2 regions of the Psychrobium sp. 1_MG-2023 genome follow, and region 2 is predicted to be linked to the other one. Evidence: predicted binding sites of a transcription regulator. Region 2 holds the regulator's gene; the other holds the start of a gene.
What was found. The regulator NrdR, encoded in region 2, represses ribonucleotide reductase genes. The targets are predictions, from matches to a motif close to AAACACNANATNTNGTGTTT.
Positions count from the first base shown of each region.

Region 1: a site for NrdR is predicted at 5,897-5,916, ahead of nrdA (class 1a ribonucleoside-diphosphate reductase subunit alpha). Genes of this name have one in related genera too.

Region 1 covers NZ_JAUYVJ010000004.1:35,473-51,845, forward strand. The annotation lists gene Q8W26_RS03115 (phosphotransferase) at 1-818, shown strand, start outside; gene yvcK (uridine diphosphate-N-acetylglucosamine-binding protein YvcK) at 843-1,793, opposite strand; gene yfaE (class I ribonucleotide reductase maintenance protein YfaE) at 1,967-2,230, opposite strand; gene nrdB (class Ia ribonucleoside-diphosphate reductase subunit beta) at 2,238-3,368, opposite strand; gene nrdA (class 1a ribonucleoside-diphosphate reductase subunit alpha) at 3,465-5,750, opposite strand; gene Q8W26_RS03140 (HAD-IA family hydrolase) at 6,135-6,821, opposite strand; gene ubiG (bifunctional 2-polyprenyl-6-hydroxyphenol methylase/3-demethylubiquinol 3-O-methyltransferase UbiG) at 6,839-7,576, opposite strand; gene gyrA (DNA topoisomerase (ATP-hydrolyzing) subunit A) at 7,902-10,538, shown strand; gene serC (3-phosphoserine/phosphohydroxythreonine transaminase) at 10,781-11,857, shown strand; gene Q8W26_RS03160 (GGDEF domain-containing protein) at 11,958-13,121, shown strand; gene nhaA (Na+/H+ antiporter NhaA) at 13,399-14,580, shown strand; gene Q8W26_RS03170 (lipid asymmetry maintenance protein MlaB) at 14,844-15,134, shown strand; gene Q8W26_RS03175 (response regulator) at 15,159-15,521, shown strand; gene Q8W26_RS03180 (chemotaxis protein CheA) at 15,528-16,373, shown strand, end outside.
Region 2 covers NZ_JAUYVJ010000021.1:20,106-36,478, reverse strand. The annotation lists gene Q8W26_RS11775 (Yip1 family protein) at 308-907, shown strand; gene Q8W26_RS11770 (heme A synthase) at 1,042-2,085, opposite strand; gene Q8W26_RS11765 (hypothetical protein) at 2,196-2,384, opposite strand; gene Q8W26_RS11760 (phosphatidylglycerophosphatase A) at 2,395-2,892, opposite strand; gene thiL (thiamine-phosphate kinase) at 2,889-3,851, opposite strand; gene nusB (transcription antitermination factor NusB) at 3,864-4,280, opposite strand; gene ribE (6,7-dimethyl-8-ribityllumazine synthase) at 4,298-4,768, opposite strand; gene ribBA (bifunctional 3,4-dihydroxy-2-butanone-4-phosphate synthase/GTP cyclohydrolase II) at 4,943-6,046, opposite strand; gene Q8W26_RS11735 (riboflavin synthase) at 6,166-6,819, opposite strand; gene ribD (bifunctional diaminohydroxyphosphoribosylaminopyrimidine deaminase/5-amino-6-(5-phosphoribosylamino)uracil reductase RibD) at 6,820-7,950, opposite strand; gene nrdR (transcriptional regulator NrdR) at 7,980-8,432, opposite strand; gene glyA (serine hydroxymethyltransferase) at 8,634-9,884, opposite strand; gene Q8W26_RS11715 (diguanylate cyclase) at 10,490-11,782, shown strand; gene ettA (energy-dependent translational throttle protein EttA) at 11,922-13,586, shown strand; gene Q8W26_RS11705 (flagellar brake protein) at 14,114-14,758, shown strand; gene Q8W26_RS11700 (PilZ domain-containing protein) at 14,885-15,238, shown strand; gene radA (DNA repair protein RadA) at 15,235-16,373, opposite strand, start outside.

The DNA.
Region 1 (16,373 bases), on a different contig from region 2:
AAGTTGTGTGTCAGCAAGGTACCTATTTAGTAAAATTTCTTGCTGACGTTCAACACTTCCCATCTAGCGGCTTAGCTCGAGAAAGAGAATATGCCGTACTAAATTTAATTCAACCATTGTGTATTACACCTGCATTATTAGCCATTTATGCTGATCAGCAGGGGGTGTTGTCATCGGGTGACGACCAATTTGAATTTAACGGGGTAGTGGTGTGCGACTTCATCAAAGAGGTGAGGGAGTTTGTGCATGATAGAGACACTTTTGCAGACCTTGCTGCGCTGCTTGCAAAACTACACACGTGTGACATCAGCAAGCTGAGAGCTGATGACTATCAGTTATTCGTATTTAAGAAACCTGTTGAGTTATTACAAAACTACTGGCGTCTTTGTGAGGCCCACTGTTCTGTTAATCATCGGGTTATTAACCTTGATATCAAAACATGTTTTAAACACCTCTTAGATCGGATCAGCAACCTTGTGTTAACGAGTGACACATTAATTCATGGTGATCTGAATCGAGAGAACATCTTGCTGTCTCAAACTCAGTTATATTTCATTGATTGGGAGTATGCGGGTATTGGTGATGTGTATTTTGATCTGGCGAGTATTCGAATCGAATATGGCTTGACTGAAACGCAGCTCCAGCATTTTATTAGCTGCTATCAATTACAACGGCCGCACTTTATTTGCGACCGTGCTAAGCTGGATTTAATGTCGTTATACTACGCGGGTATTTGTTGGTTATGGCAAGCCAATGATAGTCACTTTGAGAGCGAACACAGCCGTCGATATTATCAACAGCTGACATTGTTACTTTAAATGTTCTTGCTACAGGGTATTTTGTTAAGCGAAGGTCGTTTCATTTAATTTCTGGTAGATGCTACTTATCGCGTCTCGCAATTTATCACGATGATGATAGGCTGACGTCTCGCTTGCCACATCACAGTAGTGATATGGGCCACAGACATGCTCATGTGTCGAATGGATTAACACGGCGTCAGGCAGTGGCATATCAGTCATGGTATTAGTCCAACCTAAAAGCTGCTTTCGTGTAATTTTGCCCGCTGGACTATCTTCAGCAATCAGGTTACTGATATAAATTTTCTTGGCTTTACTATTCACAATCGCATCACGCAATTCTGGCATTAATAACGGTGGAACTAAGCTTGTTAAGAAGCTGCCAGGGCCAATTAAGATTAACTCGGCTTTATTGATAGCGTCGATGGCCTCAGGCGTTGCGGCGACCTGCGGTTCAAGACAAAGCTTCTTGGGCATAGTTACCATCTTATCGACGCCAATTTCGCCAAAGACACGACGTTCATCATGGTCATAGGCAACGAGATGCGTTGGAAGCTCGGACATTGGCACAATATTACTTTTAACATGCAACATCTCTCTGATGAGTTTTATTGCATCAAGAGGTCGGACACTCATCTTATCAAGTGCGAGTAACATTAAGTTGCCTAGGTTGTGCTGGGCTAATTCGCTTTCACCACCAAAACGATACTCAAACATTAAACTGGCTATGGTAGGTTGAGTAATAAGTTGATGGATGCAATTACGTAGGTCACCCCACGCGATACAATTTTCAGTTTCACGTAAGCGCCCAGTAGAACCACCATTGTCAGTGGTAGTAACAATGCCTGTTAGTTTGCCTTCAAGGTGACTAAGTGAGGATAAAACTCGACCTAAACCGTGACCACCACCAATGGCGACAACGCTGTCAATCTGTTGGAGTGAATCGTTTTTAGGGGGAAAGTGAAGAAGTTCGTTAAAATGACTTGCTGAATCCATTGCAAATGGCCTTAGAACATCGCATTTGTATCTTTAATTCTAGTTGCTTAGCGCATTCGATTCAACTTATTACGTTAACAAATTGGTCACAATCGACCAATTGCTAAGCATAAATCGTGCTGAGTGTGGTAACTGTGACCGAGATCAAGTGACGATGATACTCAAGCCTGCTTTTAATACTGACTAGTGATGTCAATATCTGAGGTTGGTTGAGAGCAACAGGTAAGGATCTCACCATCACGGATGTAGGCGAGAGGCTCTATGGTGTAAACAACCGAGCCGTAATTAAGTTTACAGCGACAGGCACCGCAGGTACCATCACGGCAATGGTAGTTCACTTTTACACCTTGTGCTTCAAGGTATTCAAGTGTGGTTTGGTCACTGTGCTGGGTGAATTTTTCATCACACAGCACATTGTTGTAGGTTACTGCTTTCATATCTTAATTATAAATCAAAATCATCAAACTCGTCACTGTCGAGTTCGCTGTCAATTTGACCGACTAAGTAAGACGATATTTCACTTTCTTGAGGTGCAACTTGTACGTTGTCACTCACTAGGTATGAATTAATCCATGGTAGTGGGTTAGTAACGGTCGCAAACGGTGGTTTATGACCAATGGCGATTAGGCGTTGGTTAGAAATGTACTCAACGTATTGCTTTAAGATTTCAGCATTTAGGCCGATCATTGAGCCATCTTTAAATAAGTACTCAGCCCATTGCTTTTCTTGCTCGACCACATCAAGGAATACTTGTAAGCCTTCATCTTTCATTTGTTCGCTGATTTCTTTCATTTCTGGGTCGTCTTTACCTTCAGCCCATAAATTAAGAATATGCTGTGTGCCTGTTAAGTGAACAGCCTCATCGCGCGCAATTAACTTGATGATTTTTGAGTTGCCTTCTAATAATTCACGTTCAGCAAAAGCGAAAGAACAAGCGAAGCTTACGTAAAAACGGATAGCTTCTAATGCGTTTACAGAACAGATACATAAGAATAAACGCTCTTTTAACTTACGTTGGGTCACTTCAATAGTGCGGCCTTCGACGTCATAGGTGCCTTCACCTTGTGCTTGTAGCAATTGGCTTGTGACAATAACGTCATCAAAGTATTTTGCGATATCGCTAGCACGGTTCAAGATATCTTCGTTAATCAGAATATCGTCGAACACTTCACTTGGGTCAGTAAATAGATTACGTAAAATATGGGTGTATGAACGAGAATGGATGGTCTCAAAGAAACCCCAAGTTTCAATCCATGTTTCCATTTCTGGCAAGGATACTAATGGAAGTAATGTCACGTTTACACTGCGTGCTGCAATCGAATCAAGTAGCGTCTGATATTTTAAGTTACTGATGAAAATATGCTGTTCACTTGAGGTTAGCTTTTGCCAATCCATACGGTCTTTTGAAATATCAACTTCTTCTGGACGCCAGAAAAATGAAATTTGTTTCTCGATTAACTTTTCAAAAATAGGTAATTTTTGTTGGTCAAAACGTGAAACGTTTACCGAGTTACCCAAGAACATTGGTTCAAGGAGTGGGTTATTTTTAGTTTGATTGAACGTTGAATAAGTCATGTCATACCCTAGAATGTTGGTTAAAAGCCACCGCAGTAAAAAGGCGGTGGCTTTTTATATTGATTGCTAACTGTTTGTTAGTATGTCGCTGCGTGATTAGATTTTACACGCGCCGCCTGCACAACCGTCATCTTCTTGTTCGATAACGATATCACCTTGTGCATCATCTGCACCATCACGGGTATTGTGGTAGTACAAGGTTTTAACCCCAAACTTATAAGCAGTTAGTAAGTCTTTAATTATTCCTTTCATTGGCACTTTGCCATTGTCGAACTGGTTTGGATCGTAGTTGGTGTTAGCCGAAATCGCTTGGTCAACAAACTTTTGCATTAAACCAACTAGGTGTAAGTAGCCATCATTTGATGGGATCTTCCACAACAGTTCATAATTATCTTTCAATGTTAAATAGTCAGGTACTACTTGTTTTAAGATACCATCTTTACTTGCTTTAACGCTAATTAACCCTCGTGGTGGCTCAATACCGTTGGTCGCATTTGAGATTTGTGATGATGTCTCAGATGGCATTAGGGCCGATAGTGTTGAGTTACGTAAGCCGTGTGTTTTAATATCTTGGCGTAGGGCTTCCCAGTCTAAGTTCATTTCGTTTGAACAAAGTACATCAAGATCTTTCTTGTATGTATCAATTGGCAAGATACCTTGCGAGTAAGTGGTTTCGTTAAACCAGTCACAGGCACCCACTTCTTGCGCTAACTTATTAGACGCTTTAAGCAAGTAATATTGAATTGCTTCAAATGTTTCGTGTGTTAAACGGTTTGCTGAACCGTCAGAGTATTTTACACCATTTTTAGCTAAGTAATAAGCGTAGTTAATAACACCTATACCTAATGTACGACGAGCCAAGCTTGATTTTTGTGCTGCAACAATTGGGTAATCTTGATAGCTTAATAAGTTATCCAATGCACGCACTGCAAGCTCTGCTAGCTCTTCTAAATCATCAAGCGACTTAATCACACCTAAGTTAAAGGCTGATAAAGTACAGAGTGCGATTTCACCGTTTGGATCGTCAAAGCTTTGTAGTGGTTTCGTCGGTAAAGCAATCTCTAAACATAGGTTAGATTGTTTTACTGGCGCAACACTTGGAATAAATGGGCTGTGTGTATTACAGTGATCAACGTTTTGTAGGTAGATACGACCTGTGCTAGCACGCTCTTGAGCAAATAATGAGAAAAGCTCCACCGCTTTGATGGTTTTCTTACGAATAGAGTCATCTGCTTCATATTGCGTGTAAAGCTGCTCGAATTTCTCTTGGTCAGCAAAAAATGCATCGTATAAACCAGGTACATCACTTGGTGAGAATAAAGTAATGTTTTCGCCTTTAATTAAACGCTGGTACATAACTTTATTAAACTGAACCCCGTAGTCCATATGACGAACACGGTTTTCTTCAACACCACGGTTATTTTTAAGTACTAGCAGCGACTCTACTTCAAGGTGCCACAATGGGTAGAATAATGTAGCTGCACCACCGCGAACGCCACCCTGAGAACAACTTTTTACAGCCGTTTGGAAATGTTTATAAAATGGGATACAACCAGTGTGATTGGCCTCGCCACCACGAATTGGGCTGCCGATTGCACGAATACGACCTGCGTTAATACCAATACCCGCACGTTGACTAACATATTTTACGATTGAACTTGATGTTGCATTGATAGAATCAAGGTTATCATCACATTCAATTAATACACATGAGCTAAATTGGCGCGTTGGGGTACGCACACCAGCCATAATTGGTGTCGGCAGTGAAATCTTAAATTGGGATACTGCATCATAAAAACGCACGACGTAATCCATGCGTGTGTCTTTAGGGTATTTAGAGAATAAGGCAGCGGCAATTAGCATGTATAGGAACTGCGCGCTCTCAAAGATTTCACCGGTTGTACGGTTTTGTAATAGATACTTACCTTCTAACTGCTTAACGGCCGCGTAGCTAAAGTTCATATCACGCCAATGATCGATTGCATCGTTCATTACGTTGAATTCTTCACGCGTGTAATCGGCTAATAGGTGGTCATCATAACGCTTAGCTTCACACATCTTGACCGTGTGATCATAAAGGTGCGGTGGCTCAAATTGGCCGTAAGCTTTTTTGCGTAAATGGAATACAGCTAAGCGCGCTGCCATGTATTGGTAGTCAGGCGTTGTTTCAGAAATTTGATCCGCTGCTGCTTTAATAATAGTTTCATGAATGTCTTCGGTTTTCATTCCCATGTAAAACTGAAGGTGCGCTTTGATCTCAACCTGTGATACTGAAACGTTCTCAAGATCTTTGGCTGCCCAGTCGAGAACTTTATGGATCTTATCTAGATCGATAGGCTCTTGTTTTCCACTACGTTTAGTGACTAGGAGGTTTGTATTCATTCTTATTATCCATATTTGGGTGGCGCTAGAGTACAGGCATTAAATAGGGCAACGAAAAGGGTCATTATGCGAAACTGCATGACATAATTAATGTAACACAACACAGAAAAACAGTATCCATTGTTTTAGTGTTTGTTGTTGCCAAAATACACAACATCTAGGGTTGTTAAATTTTATGTGCTACAAGATAGAGGGGATAGGCTGAATTTGCAAGTACTAATAAAAGGAATAAGTTGTGGATAAAGTGTGATCTTTTTTATAGGTTAGTGGCGACTATCATTATGGCTAGTATTTCTATCGTATGCCTAAAAAAAGCAATTTAAAATGGGCTTTTTAATTTTTTTTTTACCATAAATTATTGGCGATTAAATTGCTTAATTTTTGTCAGCTATTTGTCAGTAGATCACAAAGCTCATCGCAACGATCAACGATCATATCAGCTTGCCATTCATGACAAGGATCTTGGTGTGGGATATAACCATAGTTCGCTGCAACACTATGCATCTTTGCACTGGTTGCTGCTTCGATATCTGTTCTGGCATCTCCAACATAAATGATCTGCTGTGGTTCAATCGCTAGAGATTTAGCGGCTAATATCAATGGTGCGGGTGACGGTTTACGCTCTCGCATGGTATCTCCACAGACAGTGACATGCGTTGTGGCTAGTAATGGAAAACTGTTCAGTAACTGCTTGGTATAGAAATAGGGCTTATTGGTGACGATCCCCCAAGGAATCTTTTGATCGTTTAATTGGTTGAGCAATTGCTCACAGCCACCAAAATAGCGCGAGTGGGTGGCTACGTTATTTTCATAATAGTCTAAAAACTCTTGGCGTAATCGCTGATAGTCATCCTCACTTAGGGCATGACCATAACCAGCTTTAATTAACGCTAGTGCACCTTGAGACGCCGTGTGAAAAATCGTGTCATCACTTAATAGTTCGAGACCGTCACGAGATAATAGTGCATTGGCGGCAGCACCGAGATCTGCGGCGGTATCGAGTAGTGTGCCATCAAGATCAAATAGCATGGCATTGACAGTGTGTTGCTTAAATTTAAATGAAAATGACATGCTAGTGTCCATATGAATTATTGAGCAGGGTTAGGCTGACAATGTAAGATATAGTTAACTGATAAATCGTTATTCATCTTAAATTGTTCTGTTAGCGGGTTGTAGTGAATACCAACAGCATCAAGACAGCGTGCTTGATGGTTATCCACAAAGCGGATTAACTCGCTAGGGCGAATAAACTTTTTATGTTCGTGTGTACCTTTTGGTACTAACTTAAGTAAATGTTCTGCGCCAACGATTGCTAATAAATACGCTTTGTTGGTTCTATTGAGTGTAGAGAAGAACAGCTGACCGCCAGGTTTTACTAATTTGACGCAAGCGGCAACAATTGACTCTGGATTTGGTACGTGCTCTAACATTTCCATACAAGTGACAACATCAAATGAATGAGGTTGCTCTTCGGCGAGTTGTTCTACGGTTACTTGTCGATAGTCAACGTTATCAACTTTGGCTTCAAGGCTATGTAGTTTAGCCACATTAAGCGATTCCTCAGCCATATCGATACCTAAGACATCACCACCAAGTTTCGCCATCGATTCTGCCAAGATGCCGCCACCACAACCCACATCGAGCACACGCTTATTGAATAAACCATCACTTTTACTGGCGATGTAATTTAAACGGGTCGGGTTCATTAGATGTAGCGGTTTAAATTCACCGTGTAAGTCCCACCAACTTTGGGCGAGGGCAGCGAATTTTTGTATTTCTTGGTGATCGACATTGTCGTTTGACTGATGAGTATCTTGAGTTTGCATAGCCGGAAAAGTCACTTACGGAAAAAAACTCATTATACGGGGCTTACTATCTTTTACACAATGATTAATTCACCAGAAGCTCTGGGTTAAAAATCAACAGGTAAATGAGTGTTTTCAGCTTCATTTGTACGAATTTAAGACAAGTACAATAGTCTAACGTTGAGTTTTATTGGGCATTGGCAAATTAAAGCGCTAATAGGCTAGCTTCACTCGGTAACTATGCTAGAATCATGGCCTATTTTGTGCCTCTGTTGCCTGATTATAATTACAATGTCAGTGGCGGTGGGGGTTGTTGTTTTACTAAACACAGGGATCTTAGCGATTTATGACTGAGTTGGCCAATAGTGTATCGCCGATTAATATCGAAGACGAATTAAAGAATTCGTACCTCGATTACGCCATGAGCGTAATTGTAGGTCGTGCTTTACCTGATGTTAGGGATGGATTAAAGCCCGTACATCGTCGTGTACTTTTTGCAATGGATGTTTTAGGTAACGACTGGAATAAACCGTATAAGAAATCAGCGCGTGTCGTTGGTGACGTTATCGGTAAATATCACCCGCATGGTGATTCAGCAGTTTATGACACCATCGTTCGTATGGCGCAGCCTTTCTCATTGCGTTACCCACTTGTTGACGGCCAAGGTAACTTTGGTTCTGTTGATGGTGATTCTGCCGCGGCAATGCGTTATACCGAAATTAGAATGAAAAAAGTCGCTCATGCTTTATTAAGCGACTTAGAAAAAGACACGGTAGATTACGCGCCAAACTATGATGGCACTGAACAAATTCCAGTGGTATTGCCAACTCGCATTCCGAACTTACTGGTTAATGGTTCATCGGGTATCGCGGTAGGTATGGCGACTAACATTCCGCCACATAACCTTAATGAAGTGATTTCAGGCTGTCTTGCGTTAATTGAAAATCAAGACTTATCAATTGAAGACCTAATCGAGTACATTCCTGGCCCAGATTTCCCGACTGCGGGTATTATCAGTGGCCGTCAAGGGATCATCGATGCGTATAAAACCGGTCGTGGTAAAGTTCGTATCCGTGCTCGTGCTGAAATTGAAGTGGCTGATAACGGTAAAGAAACGATTATCGTTCATGAGTTGCCGTATCAAGTCAATAAAGCTCGCCTAATCGAGAAGATGGCTGAGCTTGTACGAGATAAGAAAATTGAAGGCATTAGCGCACTACGTGATGAGTCTGATAAAGACGGCATGCGCATGGTTATCGAAATCAAGCGTGGTGAAGTGGGCGAAGTTGTTTTAAATAACCTATATGCTCAAACGCAAATGCAAGTTTCTTTTGGTATTAACATGGTGGCGCTGGAAGATAATCGCCCTAAATTGTTTAATCTAAAAGAAATGTTAATGAGCTTCGTACGTCACCGTCGTGAAGTGGTTACCCGTCGTACCGTATTTGAATTACGTAAAGCGCGCGAACGTGCTCATATCCTTGAAGCATTAGCGATTGCATTAGCTAATATCGATCCTGTGATTGAAGTGATTCGTAACTCACCGACCCCAGCTGAAGCTAAAGTTGCATTAGTTGCGCGCGGTTGGGAATTAGGTAATGTTGCGCCAATGCTTGAAAAAGCCGGTGATGACGCTGCTCGCCCAGAGTGGTTAGAGCCTGAATTTGGTATTCGTGATGGTCAATATCACCTAACTGAAACGCAAGCCCAAGCAATTTTAGATTTACGCTTACATAAGCTTACTGGCTTAGAACATGAGAAAATCTTAGGTGAATACCAAGAAATCTTAGATCTAATTGCTGAGCTGTTACATATCCTAGGTAGCCCTGAGCGCCTAATGGAAGTGATTCGTGAAGAGCTTGAAGCGGCTCGTGATGAGTTTGGTGATGAACGTCGTACTGAAATTACCAATGCGTCTCATGATTTATCTCTAGAAGACTTAATCAACGAAGAAGATGTTGTTGTAACCTTGTCACATGAAGGTTATGTGAAGTACCAACCACTGAGCGAATATGAAGCCCAGCGCCGTGGTGGTAAAGGTAAAGCGGCGACTAAGATGAAAGATGAAGATTACATCGAACGTCTATTAGTTGCTAATACCCATGATACGATTTTATGTTTCTCTAACCGTGGTAAGATGTACTGGTTGAAAGTTTATCAACTACCATTAGCGTCTCGTCAAGCGCGTGGTAAGCCAATCATCAACTTATTACCTCTTGAGAAAGACGAGCGTGTTACAGCGATTTTACCTGTTCGTGAATACACAGAAGATAAGTGTATCTTAATGGCAACCGCTGCTGGTACCGTTAAGAAAACTAACCTGACAGCGTACTCTCGCCCTCGTGCTAACGGTATTATTGCTGTTAACTTACGTGATGATGACGAGCTAGTTGGCGTAGCGCTAACCCAAGAGGGCAGCGAAATTATGCTATTCTCTGATGAAGGTAAAGTTGTACGCTTTAGCGAAGATCAATGTCGTGCGATAGGCCGTACTGGTACAGGTGTACGTGGTATGAAGCTTAAAGAAGGGCAAAAAGTGGTATCACTGATTGTTCCTCATGGCGACGGTTGTATCTTAACAGTGACCGAGAATGGCTACGGTAAGCGAACTATCCTTGAAGATTACCCAGCGAAGAGTCGTGCGACGCAGGGTGTTGTATCAATTAAGGTTAGTGAACGTAACGGCCTCGTTGTTGGTGCTGTTCAGGTTGATGAAAACGATGAAATCATGCTTATCTCTAATCGTGGTACGCTTGTACGTACACCGGTTGATGGCGTATCGACTGTTGGTCGTAATACGCAAGGTGTAACGTTGATTCGTACTGCCGATGAAGAGAAAGTAGTCGCGCTACAGCGTATCGAAGAAGTCGAAAATGAAGAATTGCCAGAGGGTGAAACTGATGGTGAGACGTCTGCGGTAGATGCTGCTGAAACGACTTCAGATGTGGCACCAACAGGTGACGCACCAACAGAACAAGAGTAATCGCCTTTAAGCGACTTTAAACTGTTCTGTTTATATTAAAGCCCATAATCATTGATTTGATTATGGGCTTTTTTTTGGGGCTTTAGAGGCGCTTTTTGCCGGAATCGTTGTTTTATATTGAAAAAGTCACTCATATCATTTAAAACGTATTAGTAATTAGTCTGATATCCTCAGCCTATGCTAGCTTACCAACTTGAGCGCGGTATGATGTACAGTCAATATTTTCTAGGAGAAGTCGTTAAATGAAACCGGTATATAATTTTTGTGCAGGCCCTGCAATGTTACCTGCAGAAGTGATGCAAAAGGCACAACGTGAATTTGTTAATTGGCAAAATCATGGCATATCGGTTATGGAATTTAGCCATCGTGATAAGCACTTTATGGCTGTCGCCGAAGCTGCAGAACAAAATCTGCGTAAGCTAATGAATATTCCAGATAACTATAAGGTGCTGTTCAGCCATGGTGGTGGTCGCGGACAATTTGCTGCTGTACCGCTTAACTTAATTGGCTTAACGGGTAAAGCAGACTATTTAGTAACAGGCTCTTGGTCGAAAGCGGCCGTTGCTGAAGGGAAAAAGTTTGGTGAAATTAATGTTGTTGCGCAGCCAAGTGTAGTGGGTGGCCTAAATGCCGTTGCTAGCCCAAATGAATGGCAGTTAAGCGATGACGCGAGCTATTTCCATTACTGTCCAAATGAAACAGTCGACGGCATCGAGATGTTTAATGAGCCAGAAGTTGGGGTTCCATTAGTTGCGGATATGTCTTCAACGATCCTGTCACGTGAGATCGATGTTTCTAAGTATGGCGTTATTTACGCGGGCGCTCAAAAGAATATCGGGCCATCAGGGTTATCAATCGTGATAGTTCGTGAAGATTTATTGGGTCATGCTCTTGATGTCACCCCATCGATTATTGATTACAAAACGATGAGTGATAATGATTCTATGTATAATACACCACCGACATACGCTTGGTATCTCGCTGGTGAGGTTTTTAAGTGGTTATTAGACCAAGGCGGTGTGCCAGCTATTGAAGCCCTGAATAAGAAGAAAGCTGATTTACTGTATGATTTCATCGACAGTAGTGATTATTACCGTAATGGAGTCGAGCCTAGCTTTCGTTCACGAATGAACGTGACGTTCCAACTTGCTGATGAAGCCGATAATGCCGCTTTTTTAGCCGGCGCGGAGGAAGCTGGTTTAATGGCGCTCAAGGGTCACCGTAGTGTTGGTGGTATGCGAGCGAGTATTTATAATGCAATGCCCCTTGCAGGAGTCGAAGCATTAGTTCAATATATGGAGCAATTTCAACAACGTTAATTGATTTAATGTAACGTTGTTAGCTTAATGTCACAAAGCGAGACCGTTTAGCGTCTCGCTTTGTTGTATTTTATGGACAGTTTTCTCGCAGGAGCGATGTATGATCTTGGCTTGGGCAAAAAGCCTTTTTAATCAACAACCCACGATGGATTTATCTGAAGAGGGTTGTGTCAGTGAAAAGAAGTTTTTTGCGTATGTTTTCACTTTAATTCTAAAACCTATCTCGTGTGTAGGGATTGTCTGCATTGCTGCGATTTGGATGATTGAATTTAATAGTGGACACTTAACCGCCCTTGACCAATATGCATACCCATTATTAATTTTTACTTTCTCCTGCTCTTTCGTCACTTTACTGTATTTCCCTAGTCAGGCGAATGCAGTTGCCAGCGCATTAGTGTTTTCAATCGCTAGTTATTTTCTTGCCTCTTATCATTTCATCTTTATTGTGCTTGAAAGGAGTTCCCTAGAAAATAATTTTTATAATCTGGCATCAATTTCTCAGTGGCTGCCATCTATCTATATTGCAATTTTTTTACTTCACCATATCGAACGTGCGATGTTTTACTCAATTGCGTTCTATTTAGCTCTGCTGGGTCCTGAAGCTTATTATATATTTGCTGGGAGTCACCATTCGGATATTGCACATAATCTATTGGTTAATATTGTTCTCTCACACCCCGTTTATATTTGTATCTTGCTCTGTTTGAGTTTTATGAAAAAGCAAGGCTATGCGTCTTATGTAAGGGCTCAGGATATGGAGAGACTAGTAAATATTGACGATTTGACGAAAGCTCATAATAGACGAGGTATTGAAGAGAAGATTATTAGTTTAATTGAAAATAGGCAACGAGCAGGGGAAGAGTTTTGTTTAGTGATGTTCGATGTTGATCACTTTAAAAAAATCAACGATAGTTATGGCCATCCAGTAGGTGATGAGGTTTTGGTTAAGTTGGTTGAGCAGACAAAACGTGAACTGCGTCAAGATGATAGTATTGGGCGATGGGGCGGTGAAGAGTTCATCCTTTTACTGCCAAGAACAAATGTTGAACAAGCAAGCGCTTTTGCTAATCGAATTAGGCTATTGTTCCCTAGCATTAAGTTTAGTGCCCCTGTGACATTAACCGCTAGTTTTGGCATCAGTTCGTATCGTATTTCTGACTCGAGTCCTGCAGCTGATAAGATCAGTGCGATTTTAATTGCAAAAGCCGATCAAGGCTTGTATCAGTCAAAGAGTTCTGGCAGGAATCAGATTACAGTGATTTAGCCCAGTGATTAGTTGGAAAATATTAACAACAACATTGGTTTAAATGATTTACTTTGCTAAGTTTAAATACTCTGGTTCAAAGTGTGTGTTTTTGTCATGATGATGTGCACAATACAATAAAATTTACCGTTTGATGCAGAGTTTTGTTATCTAAAGCAAATAATTGTATAAAATAACAAATTAATTAAGACGGTGTGATTACTTTATAGACATATTATGTCGACAAGCCAGTTGCTATCACCTAATATGTTGGCTTGTTTATTTTTGGAGACGTTAAATGACAGCAATTGAAGAGTTTATTAAAAAGGAATCTTCAGCCGGGATTGTCTTAATTTTTGTAACCGTTATCGCGTTACTATTGAAAAATACCGGACTCTCGGATTTTTATGATGCATTTCTAAATACACCAGTCGAAGTTCGATTCGGTGCATTACATATCGATAAACCATTACTGCTGTGGATTAACGATGGTCTGATGGCAGTGTTCTTTTTACTTATTGGTCTTGAAGTCAAGCGAGAGATCATTGAAGGACACTTATCTTCACCAGCTCAGGTGGTGTTACCTGGCTTTGCAGCCGTCGGTGGTATGGTTGTCCCTGCTGCTGTTTATTTGTATTTTGTTGGGATAGATAGCCCGGGAACACAAGGGTGGGCTATCCCTACGGCCACTGATATCGCTTTTGCGTTAGGTGTTTTATCCTTACTTGGTAAACGTGTGCCAGTATCACTTAAAATCTTTTTAATGGCATTGGCGATTATTGATGATTTAGGCGCAATTATTATTATTGCCCTGTTCTATACCGTTGAGCTATCCACGTTATCGATTGTTGTTGCTGCAGCCGCGTTGACAACTCTGGTGGTGATGAATAGGCTTGGGGTTGATAGAAAAGCTGCCTACGTTATTGTTGGTGTGATTTTATGGATTAGTGTGCTTAAGTCTGGTGTTCATGCAACGCTTGCTGGTGTCGCATTAGCCTTTACCATTCCTTTAAAACAACGCCCGGGCAAGATTGTTGGTCGTGAACGCTCGATGCTTAAATCGATGGAACATGATTTACATTATTGGGTCGCATTCTTTATTTTACCGTTATTTGCTTTCGTAAATGCAGGGGTGGACTTTAGAGATATTTCTGTTGAACAAATCTTAACTCCTGTACCTCTTGGTATCGCTGCGGGTTTATTTATCGGTAAGCAGGTTGGGGTATTCTTCTTTAGTTGGATTGCCATAAAACTTAAATTGGCGAAGATGCCTGATGACAGTAATATGACCCAAATCTATGGTGTGTCCATTTTAACGGGGATAGGTTTTACTATGAGTTTATTCGTAAATTCATTAGCCTTTACTGACCCAACACAGTTTATGTTTGCTGATAAGTTGGCAATATTAGTCGGTTCGTTTGCCTCCGGTGTTATCGGTTACCTAGTGCTAAGGTATTCAACACACTCAGCGAAAGGTTAATACTAAGTATTGATAACGGTGCCTATACTTATTTTGCGCATCGTTATCACCCCTCTCAAACCGTCTACTTTTTCATCTCTTAGTTCCCTCGAACATTACATTTTAGTTAAATTGAATCTTATTTGAGCACTAGCTTTTATTAAGGCCAATTAATACTTGACTATATCTTCTTTCAGTAGCTATTCTAGATTAAATACGCAGCTATCAATGGCATAGCTAGGCATATAGATGATTCAGATGCACTCTGTGCAACAGGACTGTGAATGGACGCGAATACATTAAGCTTACCTCAATCAATTGATATCTCTTATGTCACAGAGTTTCACCCTCAACTCATTTCGTTTTTATCTGAATTTACAGAGTCTAAAAATGACATTCTTGTCATTAATGCTTCGGAATTAGAACGCATTGATACTGCCGGTATTCAGCTTCTTATTGCATTCGTTATCGAGGCAACTAAAATGAATGTTACTATTCAATGGCAGTCTATTTCTACCGAGTTAGAGAACACCGCTAATGAGTTAGGGCTTGCGCAAGCACTTAAATTAAATTAACAAAAAATTATTATAGGACCTCCCATGGCAAAGATCTTAGTAGTCGATGACTCTGCTTCAATTCGAAATATGGTTTCATTTACCCTTAAACAGCAGCAGTATGAGATTGTTGAAGCTGCTGACGGTAAACAGGGACTTGAAAAAGCAAAGACAGGTAAGTTTGACTTAGTTATTACAGATGTAAATATGCCGGTAATGGATGGTATTACGTTATGTAAAGAGCTACGTCAATTGCCTACATTCAAATTTACACCGATCTTGATGTTAACCACGGAAAGCTCAACAGACATGAAAATGAAAGGGAAGGCGGCTGGCGCGACAGGTTGGTTGGTTAAACCGTTTAACCCAGAGAAGCTTGTTGCGACAATTAAACGCGTCATTAGGTAATCATTTATGAGTATCGATCTCTCACAATTTATTCCAACTTTTTTAGAAGAAAGCTTTGAAGGCTTAGAGCTAATGGAGTCCGGCTTGCTAAATTTGGAGCAAGGGGATATTGATACTATAAATGCTATTTTTCGAGCTGCACACTCCATTAAGGGGGGCGCTGGTACCTTTGGGTTTAATCGAGTAACTAACTTCACACATGAAGTTGAGACCTTACTTGATGAAATGCGTGATGGCAGACGAGAGGTTAATCAATCTGATATCAACTTACTATTAAAGTCGGTTGATTGTATAAAATTACTAATTGAAAGTGCTAGGGATGGTGTCGAGTGTGAAGATGACGCTATTAATGAGACCCATCTTGCACTTGAGCAGACATTGAGCGGGAAAGCTCATGGTGATAACGATAGCCAGGATGTTTCAGAAGTTGAACAGCTTTTAAGTGAAGTTAAAAGTAAGAAGCAATGGCTTATTGAGTTCGTGCCTAAACATGAAATTATGCAAACGGGTAACGATCCTCTTCACCTTCTTAATGTGTTGGCTGAATTAGGCTCGATGAGTATTGAACCTAACCTTCAAGATATTCCTCCTTTAGGTGACATACACCCTGAGGAGTGTTACCTCTATTGGCGTTTAACCTTAGTGTCTGACTGTAGTGAAGAGGATATTATAGAGGTCTTCGAATGGGTCGAAGATGAGTGCTCATTAACTATAACCTTGAGCGATTCAGATGAACCAAGCCCAGCCATAGAATCTGTTGAACAGCCCAGTCTGCAAGTCGATCAAACGCCACCCTCTCAGCCACCAAGTCAAGTACCACAAAAATCGCTAAAAGCACCAGATGAATCGGTG
Region 2 (16,373 bases):
AAATGCAAAAAAAACACCCAAAAAATGAAAAATAATTTTCGATAAAAAACAATCATGTCAAGCTTATTTTGCTAATTAATTAGTTTAACACTTGCATTAGTGTGAAAATTAACCGATAAATATAAAGGACACTGTTAGCGATAAAGTTGCTTAACGAGGATGAGGGCTGTGCTGTAGATAAATAAGCGATGATTGCTAACCTAGATCTTTCTTAATGGATTTTTCTTAAAGGTCGGTATCTAGAGTGTTTTTAATTAACGATTTAACAGGTAGTTAGGTACTTAATCAATTAAAACAAGGTGGCAACATGATTTTATCGCATATTTGGGGCATCTATACACACCCGAAACAAGAATGGAAGACCATTGCAGATCGCCATGAGTCTTTAATCAACTCTATAACTCACACATTATTTATCGCATTAATTCCAACAGTCTGTTCCTATATCGCATCAGTGCATATTGGTTGGAGCATCGGTGCAGGAGAACTCATTAAACTAACGCCACAAAGTGCTCTGGCAATGGCCATGCTAATGTATGGTGCACTCGTCGGTGGTGTCATTGCATTAGGATTAATGGCACACTGGATGGCCCATAGTTTTGGCGCAAATCCGAGCCATGTTCAAGGCATAGAAGTTTCGGCATATACCGCAACACCACTTTATATGGTTGGCTTTGCAACATTATACCCTGAGCTCTGGTTTGTCATGTGTGTCGGCTTAGCAGGTATCGCATACTCAGTGTATATGCTCTATACCGGTGTTCCTATCGTGATGGGAATCGATGAAGAGCGTGGTTTTATTTATGCCAGTAGCTTAGTTACAGTAGGGTTAGTGTTTCTAGTGAGTATGCTTGGCTTAACCGTTTTTGCCTGGAGCTCAGGCATTGGTCCAGCGTTTATTCACTAGCTCAATCAATATTTGAAAGAGAACAAATTTAAAGGCAAAACAATACCAGTTTCAATAATAAGAACAACAAGTACACAAACGCTCTCTTTGCGACGAATCATTTCCCCCTTTTAATGATTCGTCGCTTTTTATTTTTATCGCTTTAACTCTTCACCTGCTGCCTTACTCCACAAATAATAGTTAGTACCCACTAAACCACCAAATAATATGGCACCCATTACATTATGAGCAACAGCATTAAAGAGCGGTAAATAAAAATAGACATTGGCTAAGCCAAGACTCAACTGAATAAACAGCAGCCCCGCTAAACCTAAAACTAGGCGATAGTACCTCGCTCTAACTAAGCTAATCAGCAATATGCCAATCACTATTGTGACTAAAACTGCACCAATGCGATGGCTGATATGAATTGCAATACGTGCACCAGCATCCAGTTGGCCGCCTAAATAATTTGGCCCCACTTGCTGGAATACATTAAAAGCTTGGCTGAAATCATTAGAGTCTAAATGTGATAAGTCACACCAGGGGAGTTGAGTACAAGCGAGGGCCGCATAATTAGACGTAGTCCAGCCTCCTAAACCAATTTGGAATAATGTGATTAGCAAGGCCGCCAAAGCTAACCAACAGAGTGTTTTATGTTTACCCCTAACTACATTGCTTTCCCCACTAATAATCACCCTTTTATTGAGCCGTAACCACAATAACAACAGCAAACTAAAAGTAAAAAAGCCACCAAGTAAGTGAGTAGTTACTACCTGAGGCCAGAGCTTCAAAGTAACGGTCCACATTCCAAACAAGCCTTGGAGTATAATAAAAAACAACAACAATACACTATGTTTAAGTGGCGCCTGCCCTATTCGTTTTTTTTCGCGGTAACATAAAAGCACGATTGCAATGCAAAATAAGCCAAGACTAGTGGCAAGGTAACGGTGAGTCATTTCAGGCCACGTAATAGACAGATCAACTGGCGCATCAGGAAATGCTAGGTTAGCTTTGATAATATCAGCACTTTCAACTGGAGCCCATAAATGACCATAACACAAAGGCCAATCAGGACAGCCTAACCCAGCATGCACTAGCCTCGTATAAGCACCTAAGGCAATGACAAAAAGGGAGAACAGAGTAGCGATTAAAACTAAACGGCTTAGGTTGCTAGAGGATTTATTCTTCTGCTGCATTCACTGCTCCTTGCTAATGACAGTCCAGTTTAATGAACTAATATAAACAAGCTAGCAAATAAATCTTAATCCAACAATACGAACCTAGAGAGATTAATAGCGGGTGAGTACTATTGTTTAGAACGATAGTTCCGACCCGTAGCGATGCGCTGTATTAGCATAATGATAAGTGCGAGGGCACACCATGACACTAGCAGCATCACGACTAATAAAGGAAATGGGAGAATATTCATTACCATTAGCACAATGAAAACAGCAACTAATAAAACGAATAAATAATGCGTCTTAGGTCGATTCATTTGGCTACTCCTAACCTAATGGCCAAATGTAATAATGAATACCTTGCAGACAAAGCGCCGCAAATACACCAGCTAACACATCGTCAATCATGATGCCAAAGCCGCCATGAACATGACGGTCAAGTAGCTTAATTGGCCAAGGCTTTAAAATATCAAAAAAGCGAAATAACACAAAACCAACAATCACTGCAGTAAGGCTCACCGGTGCAGCAATTAAGGTAATCAACATTCCGGCAACCTCATCCCAAACAATCGCACCATGATCATGAATCTGCATATCTTTAGCGGTCTTGTCACAGATCCAAAAACCAGCGACAGTAATGATTATCGTAATGATGACAAAGCTAAATAAGCTCAAGTCCATCATCAAAAAATACAACGGTAATGCCGCCAACGTGCCGAAAGTTCCCGGCGCTTTAGGAGCAAGGCCAGAGCCAAAACCTAACGCAAGAAAGTGCCATGGGTTTGCTAAAGATAATTTTGCTAATGCAGGATCTTGATGTTTCAAAAGTGAACAAAGCCTCTAAATGTATCGCTAATTGGCTTATTATCGAGTCTAAACTCAATGCCTTCACCAGTTTGCATCTGACCAATACACGTAAATGTGGTATTGGTATGTTTAAGCGCCGTTTCAACACTCCCTAACATTTGTGGAGATACAGTAAAACACAATTCATAGTCTTCACCACCACTAAGTGCAAGTTTTAATGCTTGCTCACTAGTGACATGATCACGAAGTTGCGCGGATAAGGGCAAGCTCCCGACATCAACAATTGCTTTACAACCCGATTGTTTAGCAATGTGCTTCAGGTCTGAGGCTAAGCCGTCAGAAAGATCAATCGCCGATGATGCAATATTGCGTAATGCTTGCCCAGCCAATAATCGTGGGGTTGGGTAGTATAAGCGTTTTAGCACTGGCTCTAACGTCTCACTAGGCAATTCAGTTCGTTGGTATAGCGACTCAAGTGCAAGTGCTGCATCACCTAATTGACCAGTAACACAAACCCAATCACCAATCCGAGCTTTATCACGGGTTATTTGCTGGCCTTTTGGCACTTGGCCCTGCACAGTCAGAGTAATACTCAATGGACCACGGGTAATGTCACCACCAATTAGCTCAATACCATAATAGTCAGCAGCTTTAAAGAAGCCTTCACTAAAGGCAGCTAACCAAGGTTCATCAATTTCAGGCAGTGTTAACGCAAGAGAAACCCAGCTTGGGCTTGCCCCCATTGCAGCAAGATCACTGAGATTAGCTACTAATGCCTTATAACCTAAGGCATGAGCAGGCATATCTGCAAAAAAGTGCACACCACAAACAAGGGTGTCAGTCGACACAGCAACAAGCTGTTCTGGAATAGGTTCAAGGAGTGCGCAATCGTCACCGATTGATTTTACAACGTCAAAACGTTGAGCTTGTCGATTGCTAAAATAGCGTTCGATAAGCTCAAATTCACCACAAGCCATGGGGTATAAGGCCTATTTTAGTTTACGAATACGAGCAACAGTTTTATCTAAAACACCGTTAACAAATTTGTGACTATCATCTGCTGCAAAAGCTTTTGCAAGTTCAATTGCTTCATTAATAATCACTTTGTATGGCGTATCTTGCTGCTCTTTTAACTCATAAGTAGCTAAACGTAAGATAGCACGATCGATTTGATCCACCTCTTCCGCGTTACGGCTTAAATATGGGCGGTAAGCATCATCAATTTCAACACAAGAATGAGCGACACCCGTTAGCAACGCGCGGAAGTACTCAACATCAACCCCTTTGATATCTTGATTTGTCAAAAATTCATGCTCAATCAGGCCAACGTTATTGCCAGATAGCTGCCATGAATAAATCGCTTGCAGGGCAAGGCGACGGGCTTTACGACGTTCAGATGGTTTCATATCTTTCTTACTTCCTATTATGCGTCTAGTAGACGCATTACATTAATCATTTCAAGGGCACTTAGTGCCGCTTCGCCACCTTTGTTACCCGCTTTAGTGCCAGCACGTTCGATAGCTTGTTCAATAGTGTCTGTAGTTAAAACACCAAAGGCCACTGGTACACTGTATTGCATAGCAACTTGTGATAAGCCTTTATTACATTCGCCGGCAACAAAATCAAAATGAGGTGTGCCACCACGAATTACCGCACCTAGCGTGATAATTGCGTCAAACTCGCCTTTAGCTGCCACTTTTTGTGTCGCAACAGGTAGCTCTACTGCACCAGGTACACGAACGATAGTGATATCATCTTCGCTCATACCGCCAGTACGTACTAGCGTATCAACTGCACCAGACACTAAAGAGTCAACGATAAAGCTGTTAAAGCGTGAAACAACAATTGCCACCTTGGCATCAGTAACCTGAAGATTACCTTCAATAATTTTCATGATTTGACCTTATAAAGAATTTAATTTGGAGAAGCCGCCAAAAAAGTGCGGCAATGATAACACAGGCACTAGCCAAAACGCATTATCATTCTGTAGAAACAATAATGATGACGATCACTTTATTGTCATCGTCATCATTTTTCCGTTAGCAAAACAAACGCAGGATTGCGACTATTACTCGCTAATGTAATTTACAACCTCAAGACCGAAGCCTGAAAGAGCATGGTAGCGCTTAGGAGAACTTAATAAGTTCATCTTACCGACGCCTAAATCCGCTAATATTTGTGAACCAACACCCACTCGGCGTGAAGTGCCTTGCCACTTAGCCGCAACAGGCTTTTCACCTTTATCTTCTAATTCAAACGCACGTAACTGGGCTAATAAATTGTCATTTGATTCGTTATTAGCCAGTAACACTAATACACCACCTTGCTCAGCGATACGTTGCATCGCTTTATCAAGTGGCCAACTACGGTTTTGTGCACGCTCACTGGCTAACAAATCGTTGAAGGTGTTTTGTAAATGAACACGTACATTAGTTTCGTTTTCGTGGTTAATATCACCTTTGACCATTGCGTAATGTAACTCATCGTCAATAGTGTCTCGGTAGGTTACTAAATCAAATTCACCATACTTAGTCGGTAATTTACACTGCGCTTCTTTAACAATCGTTGTTTCGTTAGCGTTGCGGTATTCAATTAAATCGGCGATTGTGCCCATTTTAATATCGTGTTCTTGAGCAAAGACTTCTAAATCAGGACGGCGCGCCATAGTGCCGTCTTCTTTTAGAATCTCAACAATCACACTAGCAGGTTCAGAACCAGCAAGACGCGCTAAATCACAACCTGCCTCAGTGTGACCTGCTCGCGTTAATACGCCGCCATCTTGTGCCATCAATGGGAAGATATGACCCGGTTGCACGATGTCTGCTGCGCAACCTTTAACTGCCGCTTCAACAGTGCGTGAACGATCAGCGGCTGAGATACCAGTCGTAACCCCAGTCGCAGCTTCAATAGATACAGTAAAGTTTGTAGAAAATTGTGCTTTATTGGCATCGACCATTAAAGGTAAATTCAAGTGTTCGCAACGTTCTTTCGTTAAGGTTAAACAAATTAAGCCACGGCCATGAGTTGCCATAAAGTTAATCGCTTGCGGCGTGATTTTGTCCGCTGCAATGATTAAATCACCTTCATTCTCACGATCTTCGTCATCCATCAGGATAACCATTTTGCCTTGCTTAATATCTTCGATTATTTCTTCAATCGTATTTAATGCCATGATAAAGCCTTAACGTTTGTGCAAGCCAATGGATTTGGCAAGCTGAGTAATAATATACATGTGTTTAATACCGTTAAATTCAAGGGTAAAAACATTTTATTTATAAATTTTTTTGATTCTTACTTAAGAAAGCCACTGCGTGCTAATAAATCCATACTGATATCTTTCTTTTGCTCAGATTGGTTCCCTAACATTAACCGTTCGAGGTAACGAGCAATTTGGTCAACTTCAAGATTAACTTTGCTGCCAACAACAAATTGACTAATAGTTGTTTCACCACTGGTATGTGGCACGATAGTTAAGCGAAAACTCGAGTCTTCAAGCCCATTGACGGTTAAGCTAATACCGTCAACACTAATTGAGCCTTTGTAAGCAATATACTTCATTAATTCTTGTGGGGCGCTAATCCAATAATCAGTGCTACGGCCATTGGCTTGGATACGCTCAACAACGCCTACCCCATCAACATGCCCACTCACCATATGCCCGCCAAGACGTGTCGTTGGTGTTAGCGCTTTTTCTAAGTTAATCGACTGACCAACCTTGTAATGTGTAAAACCAGTGAGGCTAACGGTTTCATTAGATACATCAGCGCAAAAACTGTCTTTATTTAGCGTTACAACGGTTAAACACACCCCGTTACTGGCAATACTATCACCGAGTTTCACGTCACTAATATCTAAAGAGTTTGTTTGAATTTCAACATGGTAATCACCACCTTGCTGTTTGAGCTGGGTTAACGTACCAACCGCTTCTATAATTCCAGTAAACATTTAACTTTGCTTCCTTTGTGGTGAGGCAATAACACGTATATCTTGCCCAACCATACGTAAATCTTTGATCGTTAAATCGACTAACTGTTCTATCCCCTGAACACTCGGCATCGAGAACAGCCCTTTATTATTTGAGCCCATCAACTTTGGCGCTTGATAGATAATAATCTCATCGACTAAATTTGCTTCGAGCAAGCCACCAGATAATGTCTGCCCTGCTTCAACCCATACAAGGTTAATATCGCGTTTAGCTAACACACTCATCAGTTGTGTTAAATCTATAGCTCCCTGTCCTGGAATCACTAACTGCTCAACATGACTAGGCCACGATAAGGCATCCTGTGTTCGACGAACTAATAAAATGGAAGACTCAATTGAAATCATTTTATGACTTGGTTTGACTCGATTTTTGCTGTCGAGAACAATTCGGATTGGCTGGCGTAATTGCTGCTCAGTAATACTACTTTTGACTTTACCAAGTTCATCCCAACGTAAGTTGAGGCTTGGGTTGTCTGCTAAAACGGTGTTTGAACCGGTCAAAATAGCACAACTTTGTGCCCTAAATGCTTGTACATCCACACGTGAATCGGCACTGGTTATCCACTGACTCTGTCCATGACTCAACGCTGTGCATCCATCAAGCGTTGACCCTAGTTTAACTTGAACAAATGGGCGTTTACGTTCCATTCTGCTCAAAAAGCCAGGGTTTAATGCGCGAGCCTGTGCCTCTAGCACATTAGATGTCACGCTAACGCCTGCGGCCTCAAGCATTTTAATGCCTCTGCCAGCTACTTGCGGGTTAGGGTCAACCATTGCAATCACAACTCTAGCAACACCCGCATCAATCAACCCTTGAGCACAGGGTGGTGTTCGCCCAAAGTGGCTACATGGCTCTAATGTTACATAAGCTGTGGCTCCTTGAGCTAATTCACCGGCTTGCGCCAAAGCGTTAACCTCAGCATGGCCAAGTCCTGCTTTTTGATGGTAGCCTTGACCAACAACTTGGTTGTCATTGACGAGAACACAGCCAACATTTGGGTTAGGCGTTGTGGTATAACGCCCAAGCTTTGCCAAGTTTATAGCTTGCTGCATAAATTCAATATCGACAACAGATGACCACTTAGAACTCATAAACCTTTCCTATTCACCAGCACTTCAATCTAGTTATTGTCTAGTTTCGCAATCTCTTTGCCAAACTCTTCAACGTCTTCAAACGCACGATAGACGGACGCAAAACGGATGTAAGCTACTTTGTCTAAGCGTTTTAATTCATCCATCACTAAATTACCAACCAACGTCGATAATACTTCTCGCTCGCCAGTCGCTCTTAGCTTGGATTTGATTTGGTGTAATGAGTTCTCGATTTCATCGACTCCCACTGGGCGACGCTCTAATGCACGAGCCATACCGCTTCGTAACTTTTCATCATCAAAAGGTTCACGTGAGCCAGTTGTTTTTATTATTTTTGGCATCACCAATTCAGCCTGCTCGAACGTAGTAAAACGTTCCAGACACTGTAAACACTGGCGTCGTCTTCTTACCTGATGCCCATCCGATACAAGCCTTGAATCAATTACTTTCGTTTCACAAGTACGACAAAAAGGACAGTGCATAAATCACCTTTAAACTTAAATTAATCACCTAAATAGCCCGTTTAATTTACTTATTAACGCGCAAAGCCACTTAGGTAATTAAACTAATTTATCAGCCACTACTTTCAAAGCAACCCAATTAGGCTAATAGTATTAGATAGAGGCATCAAGCATAAAAAAGGCCGCAAAGGCGGCCATTATATCTGGAATTAATGCAAATGATTAGCCATATACAGGTAATCGAGCACAAATTTCTAGTACATTTTGCTTAACACGTGCAATCGTTGCTTCATCATTGATATCGTCAAGCACGTCACAGATCCAGCCAGTTAGGGCTTTAGTGTCAGCAACAGTGAAACCACGGCGCGTAATTGCAGGTGTACCTAAACGTAGACCAGAAGTTACAAACGGAGAACGAGGATCGTTTGGTACTGAGTTTTTGTTTACTGTGATGAAGGCGCGGCCTAAAGCAGCGTCAGCATCTTTACCTGTGATGTCTTTATCGATTAGGTCAAGTAACAACAAATGGTTAGACGTACCGTTAGAAACAACTTTATAACCGCGTTCTTGTAATACTTCAACCATTGCATTAGCGTTATCTAACACACCCTGTTGGTATGCTTTAAACTCTGGTTGTAATGCTTCTTTAAATGCTACCGCTTTTGCCGCGATAACGTGCATTAATGGACCACCTTGGCCACCAGGGAAAACAGCAGAGTTCAATTTCTTTTGAACCGCTTCATTTTCACGCGCAAGGATTAAACCACCACGAGGACCAGCAAGTGTTTTATGTGTTGTTGTAGTTACAACATCAGCTACTGGCACTGGGTTAGGGTAAAGACCCGCAGCTACTAGACCAGCGATGTGAGCCATATCTACGAATAAGTAAGCACCTACTTTGTCAGCGATATCGCGGAAACGTTGCCAATCAACGACACCAGAGAATGCAGAGAATCCAGCAATAATCATTTTTGGTTTGTGCTCTAAAGCCAACTCTTCAACTTCAGCGTAGTTAATATCACCCGCTTCATCTAAGCCATATTGCTTAGCGTTGTATAGTTTACCTGAGAAGCTTACGTGTGAACCGTGAGTTAAGTGACCACCGTGTGCTAGGCTCATGCCTAATACCGTGTCGCCATGCTCTAATAAAGCTAAGAATACCGCTGAGTTAGCTTGTGAACCTGAGTGAGGTTGAACGTTAGCGTAATCAGCACCAAATAATTCTTTTGCGCGATCAATTGCTAATGTTTCAGCTTTATCAACGTACTCACAACCACCGTAGTAACGTTTACCTGGGTAGCCTTCAGCGTATTTATTGGTTAACTGAGAGCCTTGAGCTTCAAAAACACGCGGGCTAGCATAGTTTTCAGAAGCAATAAGCTCAATGTGCTCTTCTTGACGGGTCGTTTCTTGGTTAATTGCTTCAAACAATTCTGGATCGAAATCGGCAATGTTCATATCACGTTTAAGCATTATAGGCTCCACTGATAGCGTTAATAAATTAAAAAAATTTCGGGTATTCTACATGTCTAGACGGCTAAATCCTAGCCATATCTGTGACTTTTATCAAACTTTTGTTGCCTTACAACGAGTCCATTTTTCCTGATACCACTTTTGTTATCTTGAACAATAAAAAGTGCATAATGCAATCAATGATTCGTTCTTGTAATAGTCAGTATCCCCAGAATGAAAGCTTATAAGATAAAGCTGTAAAGTGCTGAATTAATTGTTTCTTGTTTGTGGGGCAATACACCCCCTCCCTGATAGCCCCCTCTTTAATTAAAGTCAGCTCAATTTATAACTCAACACCTAACCCTCCGTATTTTTAACACTAGATGGGTATTTTGAAAACAGCGCACACAAAATTATGTTAAACCGCTCTGGGAACACTTACTTTATACTCAATTGTTGGATAGTATATAAACAATAATTTAACAACAATAAGAAATTTAAACGTCTCAAGTACGGTCATTATTGATAGAGATATGAACTGAACAAAATGAAAGCTGTGAAGCAATTATATAGCCTCATGACTAGCCATAAGGAGAGATAATGTTAACTAGTAAATTGAGGGCACTATGACGCCTATTGAGCTACTTGAACTATTAAACAGTCAACCTGATGGAATAGCAAAGCTTTCACCAATTGATGGGCGATACCTATTTGCCAATGATCGAGAGTTAATCTATCGCGACATTTCACGTGATGAGTTAAGGTCGGTATCTATATTTAACTTCTTTACAGCTGATGAAAACGCAGAACTCAAGCAACTCTTTTTGACTTGTGTTAACACCCCTGACACAGCCCCTATTTTCTTTACCTACCAAAGCGGAGCACTGCTATTTGAGATGACACTGGTGAAAACTAAAGATAATTGCATCGCCAGCACCTTAAAGGATATCACCAAACAGCATAGTCTTGAGCAATTACAGAAAGAGCAACAAGAAAGCATTAAATGTCTCAATGACGCAGTGACTAGCGCCAACGTTGGATGTTGGGATTTTTATCCAAAGCAAGAGAGGATTCTAGCTAATAAGACCTGGGTCACTCAAAAAGGCTACAAGGATTCAGACTATAGGGTAGATACTAAAGACTTTTCAGAGGTCAGTGGTGGCCTATCCAAATGGGCTTCGATTGTTCACCCCGATGACTTAGAAAAAACATCAGCATTAATTACCCAACACCTAAATGGCGAAACCCCAGTCTATGACGCTATTTTCCGTATGAAATTTGGTGATGGTCAGTGGCACTGGATTCATGACATAGGAAAAGTAACCTCCCGTGATAGTAAAGGGAGTGCATTGCGAATGAATGGTGTACATATTGACATTACCAGCTCAAAGAAACTAGAACTTGAAATAGAACGAATTTCATCAACAGATACATTAACGGGTATTTTAAACCGTCGTAATTTTGAATCTATATTTAAGTCAGCAATTAACGCATCTAGGCAACATCAGACCTTAATTTGCTTCCTTATTATTGATATCGACCTATTTAAAGAATTCAACGATACTTATGGCCACCAAGAAGGTGATCGTATTCTTGAAAGCGTTGGTGCAGCACTTAATAGCTCGCTATCCCGTCACGGCGATTACTGCTTTAGATTAGGTGGAGAAGAGTTTGGAGTTATTTTTAACGCTGATACTCATCAAAGTGCGATAAGTTTCTCCGAGAAAATAAAGTCTAATATAGAAAGAGTTAACCTCACTCATCAAACAAATGGTTCCGACCGTTTTATCACAGTTTCTATGGGCTTACAGTGTAAAGGGCACAAAGAAAAAACAACCTCGGTAAAAGAGATGTATAGGCAAGCCGATGAGTTACTATATCAAGCTAAAAGAAATGGGCGAAATCAAATCTGCTATTAAGGGCACTTTTACTTAACAACATTAAGGGAATTGCTTCTTGCCCTTACCAAGAGCTATTGCATGTTAGCCATATCGCCATTGCGTTTTTTTGTTTACACTATGGGCATAATTATCAGCTCATTAATTTTAGGATTATCCAATGGCTCAATTTATTTATTCAATGAACCGTGTTGGCAAAGTGGTACCGCCAAAGCGTCATATTCTTAAAGATATCTCTCTTAGTTTCTTCCCTGGTGCAAAAATCGGTGTGCTTGGTTTAAATGGTGCAGGTAAATCAACTCTGCTAAAAATCATGGCTGGTCTTGATACCGATATCGAAGGTGAAGCACGCCCATTAGCCGATATTCGCATCGGTTACCTGCCTCAAGAACCTATTCTTGATAATGAAAAAACCGTTAAAGAATCAGTAGAAGAAGCGTTTGCTGAAGTGAAAAACGCCCTAACCCGTCTTGATCAGGTTTATGCAGAATACGCAGAAGAAGGAGCTGACTTTGATGCCCTTGCTAAAGAGCAAGGAGAGTTAGAAGCATTAATCCAAGCGCAAGAAGGTCATAACTTAGACCATGCTTTAGAGCGTGCTGCTGACGCACTTCGCCTGCCAGCGTGGGATGCAAAAATTGGTGTTCTTTCTGGTGGTGAGCGCCGCCGTGTTGCGTTGTGTCGCCTCTTACTAGAAAAACCTGACATGCTGTTACTTGATGAACCAACCAACCACCTTGATGCAGAGTCAGTGGCTTGGTTAGAGCGCTTCTTACATGATTATACGGGTACTGTTGTGGCAATTACCCATGACCGTTATTTCTTAGATAATGTTGCAGGCTGGATCTTAGAGCTTGACCGTGGCCAAGGTATTCCTTGGGAAGGTAACTACTCAAGCTGGCTAGAACAAAAAGATGCCCGCTTATCACAAGAAAAATCACAAGAAAAAGCACGTCAACGCTCAATAGCCAAAGAGTTAGAGTGGGTACGTACTAACCCTAAAGGCCGTCAAGCGAAGAGTAAAGCGCGTATGGCTCGCTTTGAGGAGCTTAACACCAACGATTACCAAAAGCGTAATGAAACAAACGAGCTATTTATTCCACCGGGGCCACGCCTAGGTGATAAAGTGCTTGATGTGACTAACCTGAAAAAGTCATTTGATGGTCGTGTATTAATCGACGACTTAAGCTTTAGCATTCCAAAAGGCGCTATTGTTGGGATCATCGGTGCCAATGGTGCAGGTAAGTCGACTTTATTTAAAATGATTACGGGTGCAGAGCAACCTGATTCAGGTGAAATCACTCTTGGTGAAAGCGTAGTTTGCGCAAGTGTTGATCAGTTCCGTGATGATATGAATGAAAACAACACTGTTTTCCAAGAAATCGCCGAAGATCAAGACATCTTAACCGTTGGTAATGTCCAAATCCCATCACGTGCTTATGTGGGCCGCTTTAACTTCAAAGGCAGCGATCAGCAAAAACGTATTGGTGAGCTGTCTGGTGGTGAGCGTAACCGTGTTCATTTAGCTAAGCTCTTAAAAGCGGGCGGTAATATGATCCTGCTTGATGAGCCAACCAATGATTTAGACGTTGAAACACTGCGTGCATTAGAAGATGCCTTATTAGAGTTCCCTGGCTGTGCCATGGTTATCTCGCATGACCGTTGGTTCTTAGACCGTATCGCGACTCACATCTTAGATTACCGTGATGAAGGTCAAATCAACTTCTTCGAAGGCGCATACACCGATTATGAGAAATGGTTAAAAGAAACCATCGGTGAAGCAGCAGCTAACCCTCACCGTATTAAATACAAGCGTATTTCTTAATACACTCTTAGATTGACCGTATATAAAAGGCCCCGTTTTATCTAAATAAAACGGGGCCTTTTTATTTAACTAATTAAAAATTTCAGTACAAGTTAAACGCCAGAGCACTATAGTTTGTATTTCATCGCGAGATTAGTTGATAGTATTTTTAGCGTTGTAAGCTCTCTAAGTAGTGTAGACACTTTATTCTTGTCCATTATCACAACCTGCAATTTATGCGTGCTAAAAAGAGCACAACTTAACTTAACTTAACTTAACTTAACTTAACTTAACTTAACTTAACTTAATTATTACCCTCTAACTCAATGATAAAATAAATTTAATACCAGGGTAATTTGGCTATTATAAAAAATACTTATTCATCCCTTTGTCTGATTATTTGATAAAAACCTTGAATCAATGAATATTTTTCTTTTCTTGAATTGATTTACGTCAGGTTTAGTCTAAATTACAAACTACAACACCAACTTTAGCTATCGCTAATGTTACAATCCTCTTTACCTTAAATTATTATTAATAGGGCTATTGTGAATATCGATGAATTAGGTGACTTGGTTGGAACCAGTGTTTTACTTAGAACCACTATATCTCAAAGAAAATATAGGGCTAACTTTATAGGCTATAAAAAAGATAAAAGTATCATTTTGACTAAGCCCAGTTCTCACTGTGGTGGGGAAGAAAATAGCTTACTTGCTGGCGAAGAAGTGATTGTTCACTTTTTATCGAACGCTAAAGCTTGCGCCTTTAAGGCTGGTGTTATGCATATTGCTTCTGCTCCATATCCTTATATACATTTAACCTACCCTCGCCATATTCAATTTGAACAATTCCGTCATTATAATCGTATTAAGATAAAAGACGCCTCCGCCACATTATTAATTCCAGAGAATGAACCTATGGAAGTCTCTGTCATTGACATGAGTATGGGTGGACTCCAACTAGAATGTTGCTCATCATGCCTTGATGATGGCGCGCATATCAATATTGAGTTCGCTTTACCTGAAGAGTTAGATATTGAGCCGGTTGTTTTACCCGTTACCGTGCAAAACCATCACCATGGTCAAGGTGGCATCGAGCTTTATGGGTTAAAATTCGATCCTCTTAAGCCAGATAAAACGGCAAGATTACAACAGCTTTTAGGGTACTTTGTCTCCCTACCAGCCGAGAACTAATCTTGTTTATCAGCAAATATACAATGCTCTGGCATCCTTTAACGTGGAAAATTAAGTTGTAATTCAGGTTAATAATACGGTAATTTGACTATACTAAAGAGAGCGTTAAAAACTAAAGAGAGAATGATGGAAGATAAAAGACTTTTTCAGCGGGTATTATTTAGCCATGACGCAAAATTAATCATCGCTGAGCAGCAATGGTCAACACAAATCCTCGACTTATCACTGCATGGTTTCTTGTGTACTGAACCAAGCCTTTTTCCCGCGGACACAGGAGATCATGTTCAGTTAGAGTTAAAATTAGGCGACGAGCACATTATTAAAATGAATGCCATCATTGCTCATGTCGACAAACACATGCTTGGCATGAAATGTCATCACATTGACCTTGATAGCATTGCTGAATTAAAACGCTTAATGCAGTTAAATATTGCTAACGAAGAATTACTAAATCGAGATATAACACAACTGGCTCGCTAAAAAATCGCCTCAATGGCTTGTGAAAGCTTTTTAACGCCGATGATTTCCATCCCTTTTGGGATTGTTTTTGGTACATTTCCCATCGGTACAATGGCGCGAGTAAAGCCGTGTTTAAACGCTTCATTTAAACGCTCTTGCCCACTCGGCACAGGGCGAATCTCCCCCGCTAAACCAACTTCGCCAAACACGACTAAGTTATGACCTAAAGCTTGATTTTTAAAGCTAGAAACCATCGCTACTAATAAGGCTAAATCTGAAGCAGTTTCAGCTACTTTTACTCCGCCAACCACATTAGCAAAAACATCTTGATCGGACATTTGAAGTCCTCCATGACGATGTAATACAGCAAGTAGCATGGCTAGCCTGTTTTGTTCTAAGCCAACGGCTATTCGACGCGGGTTTGGCATCTGAGAATAATCCACCAGCGCTTGAAGTTCGACCAATAATGGGCGAGTCCCTTCCCAAATAACCAACACAACAGAGCCCGGGCTTTCTTCATCATCACGAGATAAGAAAATAGCTGACGGGTTAGTCACCTCCTTGAGCCCTTTCCCTGTCATCGCAAAGACACCCAATTCATTAACCGCACCAAAGCGGTTTTTATGACTGCGCATGGTTCTAAAACGGCTATCAGTCGAGCCATCTAATAAAATAGAACAATCAATACAATGCTCTAAAACTTTTGGCCCAGCTAAGCTGCCGTCTTTTGTTACATGGCCAACAAGAAAGATAGCCACGCCAAACTGCTTTGCAAAACGAGTCAGAAAAGCTGCTGATTCACGTACCTGAGCCACACTCCCAGGTGCAGATTGAATATCAGCAACATGAACCACTTGAATAGAGTCAATAACCATAATCTTAGGTTGTTCTTGCTTGGCAATATCACAAATCGTTTCAACAGACGTCTCAGATAGCATTTTGAGCTTGTCGGTTGGCAAGCCTAAACGACTAGCTCGCATCGCAACTTGTTGCAATGACTCTTCGCCAGTAACATACAAAGCCCCCATTTGATTAGCCAGTCCACACATCACTTGCAGTAATAATGTACTTTTACCTGCACCGGGATTACCACCAATAAGAATAGCTGATCCGGGTACGATACCACCACCTAACACACGATCTAACTCTTGATAAC